4 regions of the Streptomyces sp. AM8-1-1 genome follow, and region 3 is predicted to be linked to each of the others. Evidence: riboswitches for the same ligand, from Rfam matches in the RefSeq annotation. Region 3 holds a riboswitch; each other region holds the start of a gene.

Region 1 (4,189 bases), 6.5 Mb from region 3:
TCACCCCGGCCGACATCGACAGCGGCACGCGTTCCCTCTGGCGCTACCGGGCCGCGCTGCCGTCGGCCGTCGGGCGGCCGGTCACCCTGGGGGAGGGCAGCACCCCGTTGCTCGACAGGGAGTGGGACGGCGCACGCGTCGGCTTCAAACTGGAGTGGTTCAACCCCACCGGCAGTTTCAAGGACCGTGGCAGCAGCGTCATGATCTCGGCGCTGGCGGCGACCGGGGTGCGCGAGGTGATCGAGGACAGCTCGGGCAACGGCGGCTCGTCGGTCGCTGCCTACTGTGCCGCGGCCGGCGTCGGAGCCACGATCCTCGTGCCGGAGGGGACCTCACCGGCGAAGATGCTCCAGACCCGGGCGTTCGGCGCCACCATCGAGCCCGTCCCCGGTGGGCGGGACGCGACCGCCGCCGAGGCCCTGCGCCGCTCGGACCGCACGTGCTACGCCGGGCACAACTGGAACCCCTTCTTTCTCCAGGGCACCAAGACCCTTGCCTACGAGCTCTGGGAAGACCTCGGCTTCGCCGCCCCGGACGCGGTGGTCACCGTGGCAGGAGCGGGCAGCCTCGTGCTCGGTCTCGATCTCGGATTCTCCGAACTGCTGACAGCAGGTCAGATCGCCAGGCGGCCACGGCTGTTGGTGGCGCAGCCCGCCGCGTGCGCCCCCATCCATGCCGCGCTCCACGGCGCCCCGGCGCCTTCGTTCGGCCCGACGATCGCCGAGGGCACCGCCATCCGTTCGCCCGTCCGGCTGCCCGAGGTGGTGGCCGCCGTCCGCCGGTCCGGCGGAGACATGGCGGCGATTCCCGAAGCCGCCATCGCCGACGGCGTCCGCCGGCTCGCCGCCACCGGGTTGTATGCCGAGCCCACGAGTGCGACCGCCGTCGCGGCCATCGACGTCTTCCGCGAGCGGGGCGCCATCCGCGAAGGGGAGACGACGGTGGTGGTGCTGACCGGTTCCGGGCTCAAGGCGGCGACCGCGATGGGGAATCTGTTCACGGAAGGCACCGTCGCGTGAGCGCCGCGTCCGGGGACCACGAGCGCGCGGAGGACGAACTGCTCCTGCGCGAGGGGGAGAAGATTGTCGTCGCACTGGGGCGGATGTTCCCGGGGCTCTGCGAGGTCGTCCTGCACGACCTGCGCTATCCGGACCATGCCGTCCGGGCGATCGAGAACAACCTCTCCGGCCGTACCGTGGGCGACCCGGCGACCGAACTCGGCCTCGCCCGGATCGCGGATCCCGACTACCCGAGCGTCCTTCAGAATTACCCCAATCGCTTTCCCGACGGCCGTCCCGCCAAGAGCACTTCCATCGGTCTGAAGAACAGCCGGGGCCACTATGTGGCGGCCATCTGCCTCAATCTGGATGTCTCCCTCTTCGCCACGGCGGCCCGGAGTCTCGCCGGGCTCGTGCGAACCGAGGAGCCCGATGTATCACTGGAGGAAACACTCCGGGCCCGCAGCAGCGGTGAACTGCGCGCGGCTGTCGAGGAGTTCTCCGCCGCGCGGGGTCAGACCCCGCGAAGCCTCGATGGCGCATCGCGGCGTGAATTGGTGCGTTCACTCAAAGAGCGCGGCTTTCTTGAGGTGAAGCATTCGGTGCAGGCCCTCACGGACCTTCTGGGCATCTCCCGGGCGACGGTCTACAACTACCTTCGCTAAGGGCTGTCGTCGTGCGCCCGCCGGCGATGACGGGACAGCCCTCAGACCTGCCCGAGGGCCGGTGACGACGCGGGACCACCCGCAGACCGTCCAGATCATGCAGAGATACCGCCTGAGAGTGCAAACCGGTCATATCGCCATTAATCCAGGACGGAAACGGGCATCTAGGTCATGCTGCATGTCCGAAAAGTCGTCTCCTGAGTAATTGTTCACCATGTGGCGCAATGTCTGAATTAGGGGAACCAGAGGCGATTTACTTTCTTTCGTGCGCCCCCGCGGACTGCCCGGCTTCGCAATTGGTTGCAGTGAAATGGGTCACTCCGCGGGGAAATCGCGATCTATGCACGTCGGCCCAGATCCGTTCTGCGTAAAGAAAGTTGAACCTCCCGCCCGATGCGGCCCGACGGTATTTACCCCCATTGGATCATCGCAGGGGTTTACGTCGTGAATTCGGGGCTTGTTCCCTCGCGCCCGCCTCGCTTAACGTCACCGTCAATCCGGGTGGAACGCCGAATCCTGCCGCCACCCGTAAACCACGACCACTGACCCATGGCAGGAGCGGGGGAACCAGGTAAGCCGCCGATCCGCAATCCGGAACGGCTCGGGGTCAAGTCGCATTCAACCGCGGCCGGACATCTCCAGTCCGCACCCGACAGCTCACCTCGCAGGCGACGGAGAGGAATGCGTCATGCCTGCAAAGGGTAAGCACCGCCGTCCCAAGAACAGTTCACTGACCCGGGGCATTGTCGCCGCGGGTACGGGCGGGGCCGCTCTGGTCCTCCCGGTGATCGGGGCGACCACCGCCGGCGCCGCCCCGGCGACGACGCACCCGTCCCTGGGCCACAAGGCCGTGGCCCCCGCCGCGCCGGTTCCCGCGAAGAAGGCCCCCACGACCTACTCCGTCGTCGCCGGTGACTCCCTGTCCTCGATCGCGGACCAGCTCGCCGTGAGCGGCGGCTGGAAGAAGCTCTACCAGGACAACCGCAGGGCCGTCGGCGCGGACCCGGCGCTCATCCACCCCGGCCTGAAGCTCTCCGTCGGCAAGAAGGCCACGGCGGACGCCCCCGCCCCGGCCAGGACCTCCACCGAGCGGGCCGACCGCTCCGAGCGGACGTCGATGCCGGCCGTCGAGACCGTGGCGAAGGCCGCACCGGCCGAGAAGGCCGCACCGGTCAAGAGCTACACCAACGACCTGGACGGCTGGATCAAGGAGTCGCTGGACATCATGGCCCAGCACGGCATCCCCGGCTCGTACGAGGGCATCCACCGCAACATCATGCGCGAGTCCTCGGGCAACCCGCTCGCCATCAACAACTGGGACTCCAACGCCGCGGCCGGAACCCCGTCCAAGGGTCTGCTCCAGGTCATCCAGCCGACGTTCCTGGCCTACCACGTGCCCGGCACGGCGATGGACAGCTACGACCCCGTCGCCAACATCACCGCCGCGTGCAACTACGCCGCGGACCGGTACGGCTCGATCGACAACGTGAACGGTCCCTACTGAGCCGCCCGCCGAGCCAGGCCTGACACGGCACGGCCCCAGCAGCGCCGAGGCGCCGGTCCCACCTGACGGGGGACCGGCGCCTCGGCGCTCGCGGACCTCAGAGTTGCTCGAGGGGTTTCTCGAGTGACCGCCGGCGTCGGGCGGGGCCCTGCACGGGCCCCCTCGCCGCGGCCGCCGCGGAGTGCAGGGCCCGCAGCGCCAGCAGGAGTACGCCGATGTCGTCGAGATAGACCGGGTCGGGAAGCAGGTCGACCGGGCTGACGGCGTAGACGAGCGAGCCCCAGAAGAGCGCCTTGTTCTTCAGCGGCACCCCGGCCTCGCGCAGGACGGCGCGCGCCTTCCACACCCTGACCGCCAGCACCACGGTCACCACCAGCATCGCCAGAACGGCAGTCGCGGCGACGATCAGAGCGACCGTCAGTTCGGTACTCATCGTGCGGTCTCCTCGGAGTGGAGGTCGGTCCGTCTCCACCCGTGTTCCCTCCATGGAGGCGTCCAAGGGCCTACGGAGCCGGTTGTCCCTCGAACCGGTGACCCGCGGCCGCGGGGCCTCGTTCTCCTGCGCAACCTCGGTCCCATGTCTCCGCCCCCACGCCCACACCACAGCGGTTTCGCCGGCCGACGCCGGCAGTCCGTCAGAAACCGAAGGTCACCGCGACGGCAGCACATCATGGGTGCGGACGTACGGTGGGGGGATGAACGCAGACCCGCTGCCGCCGATCGTGGTGGTTCTCCCGGACGGACAGGAGGTCCGCGGTCTGGTGCACTCCCGGCTCCAGACCTCACGCGGATGGATGTACCAGGTCGGTGTGCCCATGTGGCAGACCACGGCCGAGGAGTGGGTGGAGCCGGCCGAGTTGGTGCTGTGGGTGCCCGCCGAATACGTCCGGCCGATGGAGGGCGTCCCGTACGAGGACATCCCCACGCAGCAGGTGGAACCTGTGCCCGCACCGGCAACTGCCGCTGCGGGTCCGCCCGCTGCCGCGGCACCCGCGCCCGAACCGGACGGGGTACTCGTCCCC
Region 2 (4,189 bases), 2.1 Mb from region 3:
GTGTGAGAGCGGGTTCCGCGTGGCCGACTCCGTCGAAGGCGGTCGCGGACGCCGCTCCTGCGAGCGCGAGGGTGGCGGCGGTACGGGCTGCGGGCCCGGAGAGGAGATGCTGCTTGGGCTTCCGGTGCGCGGCCACGGGTGCGTGTACGTCCTTCCGTCATCCCTGCGGGTCCGGGTCCGGCGGCGGCCCGCACAGGGGAGCGGTCCGCCGCCGGATCTCTCGGCGTGACGGCCGACTGCCGCCCGGTGCTGCGACGGCGGTGGGGAGTCGGTCATCTGAGGCAGGACGCTAAACCTGGGGGTCACGGCAGGGAGGGGCAAGGACCGAATGTGCCCGAAGGTGGACATCTTGCTGCGCTTTCTGCAAGCCGATCCGGCCCGCTCACGTCCCTTCTCCGCACCGCTGTGACCGATGTGCCGAATGAGGCTCACCCGGCCTGAAGGGGGTGATATGGCGGGAGTTAGGCTCCGCCGCATGGACGTACTCATCAATGTCTTCGTCGCCCTGCACATCATCGGCATCGCGTCCCTGCTGGGCGGCTTCCTCACGCAGATGAAGGCGATGTCCGAGGGGACGGCGCGCTTCGGCCCGGCGATGCTGCACGGCGCGCTGACGATGCTCGTCACGGGTGTGGCGCTGGTGGGCCTCAACCAGGCGGACGACCAGACCGTGAACAACCTCAAGATCGGCATCAAGCTGGCGGTGCTGGTGGTGATCCTGGGACTGGTCTACGTCAAGCGGGACGAGGAGTCGGTGGAGAAGCCGCTGTTCGCCGCGGTGGGCGGGCTGACGGTCGCGAACATCTTCATCGCCACGCTGTGGACGTGAGCGCGCTGCACCGGACATGAGGACGCCCGCTGCCGTCTCCGCTCCGGGCGTGAGAACGCCCGCTGCCGTCTCCGCTCCGGGCATGAGAACGCCCGGGCACCCTCGGGCCCGGGCGTCCGGTGTGCGGCCGGCTCAGGCCGGGCGAACGCTGCCGTGGATCGGCATGGAGAAGATCGACTCCTCGCGGACGTTCGCCCCCGGCTTCGGCGCGTGGATCATCTTGCCGTCACCGATGTAGATGCCCACGTGGCTGATGTCGTCGTAGAAGAAGACCAGGTCCCCCGGGAGCAGGTCCTTCGTCCCGATCTGCTTGCCGGTCTTCACCTGGTCCCAGGTGGTGCGCGGCAGGCTCACGCCCGCGGTCTTCCAGGCGGCCTGCGTCAGCCCCGAGCAGTCGTACGAGCTGGGGCCGGCCGCACCCCAGACGTACGGCTTGCCGATCTGGGCGCGCGCGAAGTCGAGGACCTTGGCCGCCTTGGCGGTGGAGGTGCCGTCGGAAGAACCGGAGCCCGTGCCGGTCCCGGGCGCCGTGCCCGTGCCGCCCTGGTTCTGCTCGCGCTCCTTCTCCTGCCGCTGCCGCTGCCGCTGCCGCTCCGCCTCGGCCTTCGCCTCCTGCTCGGCTTTCTGCTCGGCCTTGCGGCGGGCCTCCTCCGCCTTCTTGCGCTCGATCGCGGCCAGTCGCGCCTTCTCCTCGGCGGTCAGCCTCGACAGCAGGTCGCGTGCCTCGGCCAGCTTCGCCTGCACGTCCTGCTTGCTGGTGCGCAGCGCCCGCTGCGACCGGGTGAGTGACTCCAGGCTCTCGGTCGCCGCTGCCCGCTGCTTGGCGGCGGCCGCCCGCTGGGTCTCGTAGTCGGCGATCACATCCCGCTGACGGTCCGTCATGCGGTCCATCAGCTGGGTCTGGTCGAAGTACTGCTGAGGGCTGTCCGCGAAGAGCAGCGCGGCGGTCGGGGCGACCGCGCCCGTGCGGTACTGCGCGGCCGCGTAGTTGCCGAGCACCTGGCGGGACTCGTTCAGCTTCTCCGTGCGCTGCGCGTTCTCGTCGAGGAGCTTGCCGACCTGCTGCCGCTTCTCCTTCGTCGCCTCTTTCGCCTGGTTGTACTTCTGCGTCTCGGTGCCGGCCTGCCGGTACAGGTCATCGACCTTCTTCTGCACCTCTTCGACCGACGGCTTCGGGTCGCTCGGCGCCGCGTTGGCGCTCTGCGTCGACAGCAGCGTGACGGATGCGAGGGCTGCCGTCGTGAAACCGACGGCGGGGGAGGTCTTCACGGTTCGACTTCGCGTTTTGCGATGCGACGCCAAGGCCGACATCTCCTTCTTCCGTTGACCGCCTACCGGGTTAGCTGTCGGGTTCGGGCGGAACGGAAGATCGCCCTACGGACCGTGCTGATGCGGGTCCGATTCACCCCGGTTGTGCATGGTGGGTCCCCGGTTCCGAACTTCTCTGGGAAAAGCCCGAATTCGGCGCTGACTGCCCGTTTGGCGTGGATCGCCGCGGGGGACGGGCTGCCTGATCGAGCACGCTAACCAACTCGTGTGGCTCCTGTGAAGGTTGATGTTCGATATGCCCGATACATTTTCGTGACCTTATCGATCGGGCGGTCGACGTGCCCGCGAGATGACGCAATGCGTTCGAAAAGGTGCAGAGTGTTGTCGGAGTCGTGCGGGATTGGGTGCATCGGTGGTACGGGGCCGGCGTACGGCGGTCGAACGCGCCGCGCTGTCCCGGCCCTCCGGCCGGGTCGTCACGCTCCCGGGCAGGGCGGCAGGGGCCGTATGGCAATGCGGCCGCGAGCTGTCAGTGCCGCGGCCTAGACTCGTAGAGCGATGAGCAGCCTCTTTGACGACAGCTTCCTGGCGAACCTCCAGCACACCTCGGAGGAGCCCCCGCCGCACCCCGAGGAGCCCGGAGACGGGCCCGGAGAGGAGATCCCGGACGATCTCTTCCAGGGCGCGTTCGACGTGCCCCCGGCCCGGGACGCCTACCACGGCAACGGTGCCCCGCGCACGATCGTGGACCCCGCCGCCCTGCTGGACGGACTGAACGAACAGCAGCGCGCCGCCGTGGTGCACACCGGATCGCCGCTGCTCATCGTGGCCGGCGCCGGTTCCGGCAAGACCCGCGTGCTCACGCACCGGATCGCCCATCTGCTGGGGACGCGCAGCGTCCACCCCGGCCAGATACTGGCGATCACCTTCACCAACAAGGCCGCCGGCGAGATGAAGGAGCGCGTCGAGCAGCTGGTCGGCCCGCGCGCCAACGCCATGTGGGTCATGACCTTCCACAGCGCCTGCGTCCGCATCCTGCGCCGGGAGTCCAAGAAGCTCGGCTTCACCTCGTCGTTCTCGATCTACGACGCGGCCGACTCCAAGCGGCTGATGGCACTCGTCTGCCGTGATCTCGATCTCGACCCCAAGAAGTTCCCGCCGAAGGCCTTCAGCGCCAAGATCTCGAACCTCAAGAACGAGCTGATCGACGAGGAGAGCTACGCCGACCAGGTCGGCGGGGGCAGCGAGGCCGAGGGCTCCGGGGGAGGCTTCGACAAGACGCTGGCCGAGGCGTACCGGATGTATCAGGCGCGGCTGCGCGAGGCCAACGCCCTGGACTTCGACGACATCATCATGACCACCGTCCATCTGCTCCAGGCGTTCCCGGACGTCGCCGAGCACTACCAGCGGCGCTTCCGCCATGTGCTGGTGGACGAGTACCAGGACACCAACCACGCTCAGTACACGCTCGTACGCGAGCTGGTGGGCACCGGGCAGGAGGACCTGCCCCCCGCCGAGCTGTGCGTCGTCGGCGACGCCGACCAGTCGATCTACGCCTTCCGCGGCGCGACCATCCGCAACATCCTCCAGTTCGAGGAGGACTACCCGGACGCGAAGACGATCCTGCTGGAGCAGAACTACCGCTCGACCCAGACGATCCTCTCCGCCGCCAACGCCGTCATCGAGCGCAACGAGAGCCGCCGTCCCAAGAACCTGTGGACGAACGCCGGCGCGGGCGCCCGGATCACCGGCTACGTCGCCGACACCGAGCACGACGAGGCCCAGTTCGTCGCCGACGAGATCGACCGGCTCACGGACGCGGGCGACGCCAAGGCCGGTGACGTCGCGGTCTTCTACCGGACGAACGCACAGTCCCGCGTCTTCGAAGAGATCTTCATCCGGGTCGGCCTGCCCTACAAGGTCGTCGGCGGAGTCCGCTTCTACGAGCGCAAGGAGGTCCGGGACGTCCTGGCCTATCTGCGCGTCCTCGCCAACCCCGAGGACAACGTCCCGCTGCGGCGCATCCTCAACGTCCCCAAGCGCGGCATCGGCGACCGCGCCGAGGCGATGATCGACGCGCTCGCCCTGCGC
Region 3 (4,189 bases):
CTGTCCGCTGGCCGTCTGCGACTGCCACATCGGCTATGTCCACCTGGAGTCGTTGCCGTTGTACGACGTGTTCGCCGGCGGGGTGCTGGAGCGGATCCCGGCCCGACCTGCCGGCCGCTAGCCGTTCCCCACCGCCCGCCTCACAGCGGCAGCAGGTCCGGCCGCTTCGCCGCGACGTGGTCGCCCGAGCTCTCGCCGCGCAGCCTGCGGCCGATCCACGGCACCAGGTGCTCGCGTGCCCACTGGACGTTGTCGCGGCGCACCTCGAAGGGAGCGCGCGGCGGCAGGACCGGCCACTCCTGGTCCGGGTCGGCGGGCACGTCGAGTCCGAGGACCTGGGCGGCGCGCAGGGCGACCCGGGTGTGCCCCTCGGGCGACAGGTGCAGCCGGTCGCCGTCCCACGCCCGCCTGTCCTGGACCGACTTGAGCGACCAGAGGTCGAGCACGGGACAGTCGTAGCGATCGGCGATGGCGCGGACATGGGCCGTGTACGTGGCGATCTTGCCGCGCAGATGGCGCAGCACCGGCACACCGCGGGTGTCGAAGCCGGTGGTGACCATCACCGTCCCGACCGCGCCGGTGAGGTCGGCGACGGCTCGCTCGAAGCGTTCGGCCACGTCGTCGGGGTCGCTGCCCGGGCGGATGATGTCGTTGCCGCCGGCGCAGAACGTCACCAGGTCCGGGGCGAGTTCCCTCGCCCGCGGCACCTGCTCCGCGACGATCTGGTCGAGCAGCCGGCCGCGCACGGCGAGGTTGGCGTAGCGAAAGGTGTGTTCGGGCATCCGGTCGTCGAGCAGGACCGCGAACCGGTCCGCCCAGCCGACGAACGCCCCGTCCGGTCCCGGGTCTCCGACGCCTTCGGTGAAGCTGTCACCGATCGCCGCGTACGACCCGATTGCGCCTGTTCCGTCTGTTCTCGAATCGTCTGCCACAAGGACTCATCCTGTCCTTACGGGTGTGACCTACGCGACCGTAAGGAGGGGTTGACGGTGCGTGATCTTTGCCACCGGTCAAGTTTCGACAAGCGCGGAATACGCCGAATCCCCCCGTGCCAAAAGGGGCGGCACGAGGGGATTCGGGCGTTTTGGGTGCGTCAGAGAGAAACGCCGTACTGGCGCAGGTACGAGACCGGGTCCATGTCCGAGCCGTAGCTCGGGCCGGTGCGGATCTCGAAGTGCAGGTGCGGGCCGCTGGAGTTGCCCGTGGAGCCGGAGAGGCCGATCTGCTGTCCACCGCTCACGTTCTGACCCGCGGAGACGGTCAGCGACGAGAGGTGGGCGTACTGGGAGTAGGTGCCGTCGGTGTGCTGGATGACGACCTCGTTGCCGTACGCACCGCTCCACCCGGCGGAGACGACGCTGCCCGGGCCCACGGACTTGACCGTGGTGCCGGTGGACGCGGCGAAGTCGATACCGGTGTGGTAGCCGCTGGACCACATGGCGCCGGAGGCGCGGTAGGGGGTCGTGACGGCGGCGGAGTCCAGCGGCGCGGAGTAGCCGGAGGCGTTCTCCTGCGGCGCGGATTCGGCCGCGTCGCTCGTCGAGGCCTTCGCGGCCGTGCCGCTCTCGCGGGACTCGCTGCGGGAGGCGCGGTCCTCGTTGTCCGAGGCCTTCGGCTTCGCGGGGGCGGCCTTCCGCGCCGGCTTCTCGGCCGGCTGCTCCTGGGCCTTGGCGCCGATGGTGAGCTTGAGGCCCGGGTGGATCAGCGCGGGGTCGTCGCCCACGGCGGCACGGTTGTCCGCGTACAGCTTCTGCCAGCCGCCACGGACGTCGTGCTCGGCGGCGATCTTGGACAGATAGTCACCGGCGACGACGCGGTACGACGTGGGGGCGGCCGGCTTCTGCGCGGTGGAAGCGGCCGGAGCGGCGGCCGCCTTCTGCGGAGCGACGGCCGGGGCCGCGGCGGGGGCCGCCTTGTCCGCGGCGTGGGCGCCTGCCGCACCCATCAGCGGGAGGGCGATGGCTGCGCCACCGGTACCCGCGGCGACGAAACCGCGGGAGAGGGAACGGGACTTGGGACGGCGGTGCTTACCCTTTCCGGGCATGGCGCATTCCTCTCCGGCGCCGGCGAGGTGAGCTGTCGGGTTCGGGCTGGAGATGCCCGGTCACGTTGCTGCGTGACTTCACCCCAAGCCGTCCGGAGCACCGGACGGCGTACTACCTGGGTCCCCCGCTCCTGCCACACGTGGGTGGGTGGGTATTCCGGTCGGCGGCAGGATTAGGCGGTCCGTCCGGATTTCCGTGACCGTAAGCGAGCATTGCGGACGGGAACAAGCCACCTCTTTTTCCGATCAGGGGCCACATGCATATCTGACGGGAAATTCCGGTCACACTCCGTGGACGAGGGAGCGTCAACTTCCTTCTGGTGTCGCAGTTCTGGCCGGTGGATCAGCCACGGTCCGTCACGAATGAGATCCTGCTCACGGGCCTTTTCCCATCTCCATTCCAGATGGGGCAGGCTATGGCGAACAGTTCAATTCGGACAGAAAGCCCAGACATAAAGAATGGTGAGCGGTATCAGCCAATTCGCCGCAACCTGATCACCATGGCGTCCATGTCACCCTTCAGCCCGGTCTGCAGCCCGTGATGGAGCAGCACCGATCCCCGGTGCACCTGCATGGTGTCCTGGCACTCGTAGGCCGCGGCCGGGTCGAGGCCGCGCAGCCTCAGCCGCGGCGGCTGCTCGCCGTAGTGCTGCGCCTGGAGCCAGGCGAGGACGACGGTCTCGTCCCCGCGCAGGTACTGCACGGCGCTGAGCCCGCCCTCCGGTGCCCGCAGCCGGTACAGGTCTCCGTGCTGCACGACCGGACGGATCCTCTTGTAGAGCTCCACCCAGTCGCGCGCCTCGGCCAGCTCCTCCTCGGTCCACTCGGTCAGGTCACCGCCCACCCCGAGCACACCCGCCATGGCGCTCACGAAGCGGAAGCGCAGGCTGCTGAATCGCCCGTTGAGCTGGACATTGGGGCTGTCGGTGACCCAGGCGGCCATCACCCGCGCGGGGTGGATCTGGGTGAAGCCGTCCTGGATCGCGAGCCGGTCCAGCGGATCGGTGTTGTCCGAGGTCCACACCTGGTCGGTGCGGGAGAGGATCCCCAGATCGATCCGGCCGCCACCGCCGGAGCAGGACTCGAACGCGACACCGGGGTGTGCGGCACGCAGCCGCTCCAGGAGCGCGTAGAGGGCGTCGACGTGTTCCACCCACAGCCGCTGCGGATAGTCCTCACCGGGCCAGCCGGCGTCCGTGAAGCAGCGGTTGAAGTCCCACTTCACATAGTCGATCGGTGCGCTGCCGAGCAGCGTGTGCAACTGCTCCCACAGGTAGTCCTGCACGTCCTTGCGGGCGAGGTTCAGGACCAGCTGATTGCGGAGCTCGGTCCTGGTCCGTCCGGGGTGGTGCTGCACCCAGTCGGGATGCGCCCGGTAGAGATCGCTGTCGGCGTTGACCATCTCCGGCTCGACCCAGATGCCGAACTGCATGCCCAGCTCGTGCACTTCGTCCGCGAGCGGCCGCAGGCCGTTCGGGAAGCGGTCCGGGTTGGGGGTCCAGTCGCCGAGGCCGGCGCGGTCGCTCGTCCGCTGCCCGAACCAGGCGTCGTCGACCACGAACAGCTCGACGCCCATGTCCGCCGCCCGCCGGGCGAGCGCGCGCTGCTGGTCCTCGGAGATGTCGAAGTTCGTCGCCTCCCAGGAGTTGTAGAGCACGGGCCGGTCGGCGGCGGCGTCCGGGATCACCCGCGCGCGCTGCCACGTGTGCCAGGCACGACTGGCGCCGCCGAACCCCTCGGCGCTCCACAGACCGGCGAATACGGGTGAGGTGTAGCTCTGCCCGGGAGCGAGCTTGAGCAGTCCGGAGTCGTCGTAACCGGCCCCGCCGGTAATCTGCACCAGGCCGTCGGGCAGCTGCTGGACGCTGATGCGCCAGGACCCGGACCAGCCGAGCGCGCAGCCGTAGACCTCGCCGTGTTCCTCGGTCGCCCCGTCCGCGTCGAGCGCGACCCAGGGAAGGTGCTGGTGGCCGGTGTGGCCGCGGCGGCTGCTGAGCACCTTTTCGCCATAGGTGAGCGGGGACCGTACGAGCAGGGACTCGGCGGCCCACCGGCCGTGCAGCTGGCTCAGCCGCCAGGCGTCGCGCTGCGGCAGCGTCCAGGCGGCAGAGTCGGCCCGCAGCAGCTCCAGATCGGGCCCCTCCC
Region 4 (4,189 bases), 3.2 Mb from region 3:
ACGTTCGGCCGCACGGACTGTTTCCCCCTCATGCGCGAGATGGTGACCTACCGGAAACGTGAGCGACAGGGCGGGGGCTCCACCAATTGGAGTTGATCTTGCTCCGGATGGCGTAGAGTGGTGTTTACCGACGCGGGGTGGAGCAGCTCGGTAGCTCGCTGGGCTCATAACCCAGAGGTCGCAGGTTCAAATCCTGTCCCCGCTACTGAAACAGCGGTCCGGCACTCGTCTCGAGTGCCGGGCCGCTGTTGTTTCCCCCTCTGCGGGCTCGTGTTTCGCCCGGTTGGCCGACGGAGAGTCGCTCAGCGGCGCGGCTCCGGACAGCCTGGGTAGGGCGCGGTACCGTCCGCAGCCGTGGGCGGACCGGGGAGGAGAGCACCGTTGGCGCAGTTCCAGCAGAGTCGCGTGTACGGCGCCCGCCGCTTCCTCCGCGCCCTGCCCACGCTGATGATCATCGGTGGGCTGGTCTTCGACCTGGCGACCCCGGCGCAGTTCACGGCCGTGCCGTTGTTCGCCGCCGCCCCGCTGATCGCCGCTCCGTTCTTCTCCTGGCTCACCACACTGCTGACGGGCATCACGGCGGTCCTCGCGGTGCTCGGGCTGCACTTCTACAACCACACCGCCGACGAGGTCACGGCGTACACCGAGGTCTTCACGCTCATCACCGTCTCCGGACTCGCGCTGCTCATCAACACCGTCGTCAGACGCAGCGGTGAACGGCTCGCCTCCGCCCGGGTCATCGCCGAGACCGCGCAGCGTGCCGTGCTGCCCGCGCCCGCCGACCGGATCGGCGGGCTGCACGTCGCGGCGCGGTACGAGGCCGCGCTCGCCGACGCGTTCATCGGCGGTGACCTGTTCGCCGTGCAGGAGACGCCCTTCGGTGTGCGGCTGGTGGTCGGCGACGTCCGCGGCAAGGGGCTGGAGGCCGTCGAGGCGGTGGCCGTCGTCATCGGCGCGTTCCGGGAGGCTGCCGAACAGGAGAGCTCCCTGGAGGGCGTCGCCCAGCGCCTCGAGCGGGCGCTGGCGCGCGAGGGCACGCGCCGGGACAGCCTGGACGCGGTCGAGGGCTTCACCACCGCCGTATTGGGGGAGATCCCGCGCGGCGCCGGAATCGTCCGGCTGGTGAATCGCGGCCACCCGGAACCCATCATGCTGTACGCCAACGGCGACCTGGCATTCCTGGAGCCGTCGAGGGCCGCGCTGCCGTTGGGTATGGGCGATCTGGACTCCTGGCCGGACCAGGCGGTGGAGTATCCGCTGCCGACGGGGGCGACCCTGTTGCTCTACACGGACGGTGTCAGCGAGGCGCGCAACGCGGCCGGTGAGTTCTACGATCCCGGCGCGCGGCTCTCCGGCCGGCTCTTCCCCGGGCCCGACGAACTGCTCGACGCGCTCGTCGACGACGTGCGCCGGTACACCGGCGGCGGCTCGAAGGACGACATGGCGCTGCTGGCGGTCGCCCGGCCGGCGGAGGGGCAGCCGGAGCGCCGCAGGACGGTGAAGGTCGTGCCGCCCGCGTGAGGAGCGCCGGGCCCCCGCGGGACGGTCTCGGGTGTCTCGTCTGCTCGGCCCGCTCGGCCCGCTCGGCCCGCTCGGGCGGCCGCGCACGCTGCGTAGTGGGAAGATCCCCCTCCGCATACCATTTGACGACCCGTCAGTAATGTGACGAAGTCCGAAGCGCGATCAAGTCGCCCGTATCCGGCTGCTTGTGTCCCGATTGGTCCCGTGGGAAGTCGTTAACGATCACCCGGAACAGCTTGGAATACGGTCCTCGCGTCTATTAACGTTCGATAACGCAGCGCGGTCGTCCCAGCCGTCGTCAGGACGGCGCCGTGCGCGTGCGCCGAATTCCGCAAGGGAACCGGGGAACCAATCCTTGGGGTGAATCGGGCACCTTCCACCGCGACTTCCGCGGCGGGTGGCGCTCGTAGGAGACCTTCCTGCTCCGAACCCGTCAGCTAACCCGGTAGGCGAGAAGGAAGGAAAGGAGCACGCCTCAGTGGCGTCCAACAGGCCTGCCCCAGAAGCACCCTTCGCCAATGACTTCTTCGGTGCGGAGGGCGCGGAGCGGTCCCTCGAAGAGTGGAACCCCACCGAGGACTCCGTCCGTCCGGTGCGCGGTCGGCACCGTGTAGCCAAGCAGCGCGGCGGACTTGCCCGAAGCTCCACCGTGCTCGGCGTCGGCGTGATCGCCGCGGTCGGCGCGGGTGGCATCGCGACCGCCCAGGACAAACCCGCGGTCTCCATCTCCCTTCCCGACGCGCTCTCGGACAATCTCCCCGACGCCAAGTCTCTTCCCGGCGTCGGTTCTTTCATGTCCGACGACTCCTCGGACGTCGTCGACGAGGCGGCCACGTACTCGGCGATGGGCATCGCCTACGCCGACACCGCCTCCGACACCGACCAGGGCGGTGCCGGCGAGGCGCTGCGCTCCCGCATCCTCCAGCAGGCCGAGCAGCAGCAGGCCAAGGCGGAGGAGTCGGCCAGGGCGGCGGCCGCGAAGGCCGCGGCGGACAAGGCCGAGGCCGCGGCGAAGAAGAAGGCGGAAGAAGTGGCCGCGAAGGCCGCCGCCGCGAAGAAGAAGGCGGAGGCCGAGGCGAAGGCCAAGGCGGAGGCCGAGCGTCTCGCGCAGCTGGCCAAGAGCTACTCGCTCCCCACCTCCTCGTACACGATCACCTCCACGTACGGCGAGTCCGGCTCCCTGTGGTCCTCGGGCCAGCACACCGGCCTGGACTTCGCCGCCCCGACGGGTACGCCCGCCAAGGCCGTCCACAACGGCACCGTGAAGTCGGCGGGCTGGTCCGGCTCGTACGGCTACCGCATCGTTCTCGAACTCGAGGACGGCACCGAGGTCTGGTACGCGCACCTGTCGTCGATGACCGCGAGCGCCGGCCAGAAGGTGGCGACGGGCGAGACCATCGGCCGCGTCGGCGCCACGGGCAATGTGACGGGCGCGCACCTGCACCTCGAGGTCCACACCCCCGGCGGCTCGGGCATCGACCCGATGGCCTGGCTGCGGGACAAGGGCCTGACTCCCTGATCCTGCGGGACCGTTCCCGCGTATCTCGATCCCCGGCAGTCCTGGCGCTCACCCCCCGACGCCAGGACTGCCGGTTTTTGCTGCGCCCGGTTCTCCCGGGCGCGGGCGGGTTCGGTCGCCCACCGGTGCGGTCAGGTCCGGTACGGGTTGTACGCGCCGTAGTCGCGGTGCGGAGGCGGCACACGCACCCGCCCGGTGGCCCGTGCCGCGTACGTCAGCGCCGGCGCCGCCACGTCCCTGCGCTGCCACAGATGGTGCAGCAACTCCTGCTCGCGCTCCACGAAGTCCGGGTCCGCCGCGCCCCGGTGGGCCCGGTGGCGCAGGAACGCCAGCGACGTCGCGAAGTGCTGGTACTCCGACACCGCGTGCGCCGCGGTCGGCCCGTGCATGCGCCGGGCCACATCCCGGGCGAGGGTGCGCGCCCGCATCGACGACAGCGCGGGCGGCTGGTCCGCCGACAGCCATCCGGCCGCGGCGTAGGCAGGCAACTCGGTCGCTATCGTCCGCAGTTCCCGCTGCCGGCTCCATATCGTGAGCCAGGTCAGCAGTCCGAAGACGGGCACCATGAACGCCCCGTACACGAGATAGAAGCCCCACGGGCCGAACAGGGACGTCGAGCCGTTCCACAGTGCGTGCATGCCCATCGCCAGCGCGAGTCCGAGCAGCGGCAGCACGATGCGCCGGACGCGCATGCGCCGTGAGGCCAGCGCCGCGACGCCGAAGCCGATACCGGTGAGCACGGTGAAGAGCGGGTGCGCGAACGGGGACATGACGATCCGTACGAAGAACGTCGCCGCGGTCACCGAGGCGATCCCGGAGAAGCCCATCTGCTGGTCCTCGCCGAAGGCGTTGCCCAGATAGAGGATGTTCTCGGTGAACGCGAAGCCGGTCGCGGTGAACCCGGCGACCACGACGCCGTCGACGATGCCGCGGAAGTCCTGTCTGCGGAAGCGGAAGATCAGCAGGATCGCCGCGGCCTTCGCGCTCTCCTCGACGACCGGCGCGATGACCGTCGCGCCGAGTGTGTCCGCGCCCGCGGGGTCCGCCGTGGCGGTGGCTATCCACTGCGTCGCGAAGGTGTTCGCGATGATCGCCACGAGGGCGGCGGCGAACGCGCCCCAGGCGAAGGCGAACAGGAGGTTCCGCCAG

What was found. Region 3 has a riboswitch for cyclic di-AMP ahead of RPQ07_RS05420 (LysM peptidoglycan-binding domain-containing M23 family metallopeptidase). Riboswitches for the same ligand answer to the same signal wherever they lie in the genome.
Region 1: another riboswitch for cyclic di-AMP. It lies ahead of RPQ07_RS34470 (LysM peptidoglycan-binding domain-containing protein); the one in region 3 lies ahead of RPQ07_RS05420 (LysM peptidoglycan-binding domain-containing M23 family metallopeptidase).
Region 2: another riboswitch for cyclic di-AMP. It lies ahead of RPQ07_RS14725 (NlpC/P60 family protein); the one in region 3 lies ahead of RPQ07_RS05420 (LysM peptidoglycan-binding domain-containing M23 family metallopeptidase).
Region 4: another riboswitch for cyclic di-AMP. It lies ahead of RPQ07_RS19775 (M23 family metallopeptidase); the one in region 3 lies ahead of RPQ07_RS05420 (LysM peptidoglycan-binding domain-containing M23 family metallopeptidase).

What each region holds. Positions count from the first base shown of each region.
Region 1 covers NZ_CP135086.1:7,730,163-7,734,351, forward strand. Annotated here, with positions in the region: gene RPQ07_RS34460 (threonine synthase) at 1-1,019, shown strand, start outside; gene RPQ07_RS34465 (transcriptional regulator) at 1,016-1,663, shown strand; cyclic di-AMP (ydaO/yuaA leader) riboswitch at 2,194-2,347, shown strand; gene RPQ07_RS34470 (LysM peptidoglycan-binding domain-containing protein) at 2,352-3,167, shown strand; gene RPQ07_RS34475 (YkvA family protein) at 3,265-3,600, opposite strand; gene RPQ07_RS34480 (DUF6233 domain-containing protein) at 3,863-4,189, shown strand, end outside.
Region 2 covers NZ_CP135086.1:3,285,391-3,289,579, reverse strand. Annotated here, with positions in the region: gene RPQ07_RS14735 (NlpC/P60 family protein) at 1-136, opposite strand, end outside; gene RPQ07_RS14730 (hypothetical protein) at 476-829, shown strand; gene RPQ07_RS14725 (NlpC/P60 family protein) at 962-2,140, opposite strand; cyclic di-AMP (ydaO/yuaA leader) riboswitch at 2,142-2,306, opposite strand; gene pcrA (DNA helicase PcrA) at 2,657-4,189, shown strand, end outside.
Region 3 covers NZ_CP135086.1:1,202,245-1,206,433, forward strand. Annotated here, with positions in the region: gene RPQ07_RS05410 (STM4011 family radical SAM protein) at 1-121, shown strand, start outside; gene RPQ07_RS05415 (SGNH/GDSL hydrolase family protein) at 141-932, opposite strand; gene RPQ07_RS05420 (LysM peptidoglycan-binding domain-containing M23 family metallopeptidase) at 1,094-2,044, opposite strand; cyclic di-AMP (ydaO/yuaA leader) riboswitch at 2,049-2,205, opposite strand; gene RPQ07_RS05425 (alpha-galactosidase) at 2,517-4,189, opposite strand, start outside.
Region 4 covers NZ_CP135086.1:4,366,092-4,370,280, forward strand. Annotated here, with positions in the region: gene RPQ07_RS19760 (hypothetical protein) at 1-32, opposite strand, end outside; tRNA gene RPQ07_RS19765 (tRNA-Met) at 132-205, shown strand; gene RPQ07_RS19770 (PP2C family protein-serine/threonine phosphatase) at 382-1,521, shown strand; cyclic di-AMP (ydaO/yuaA leader) riboswitch at 1,832-1,988, shown strand; gene RPQ07_RS19775 (M23 family metallopeptidase) at 2,000-3,040, shown strand; gene RPQ07_RS19780 (PrsW family intramembrane metalloprotease) at 3,172-4,189, opposite strand, start outside.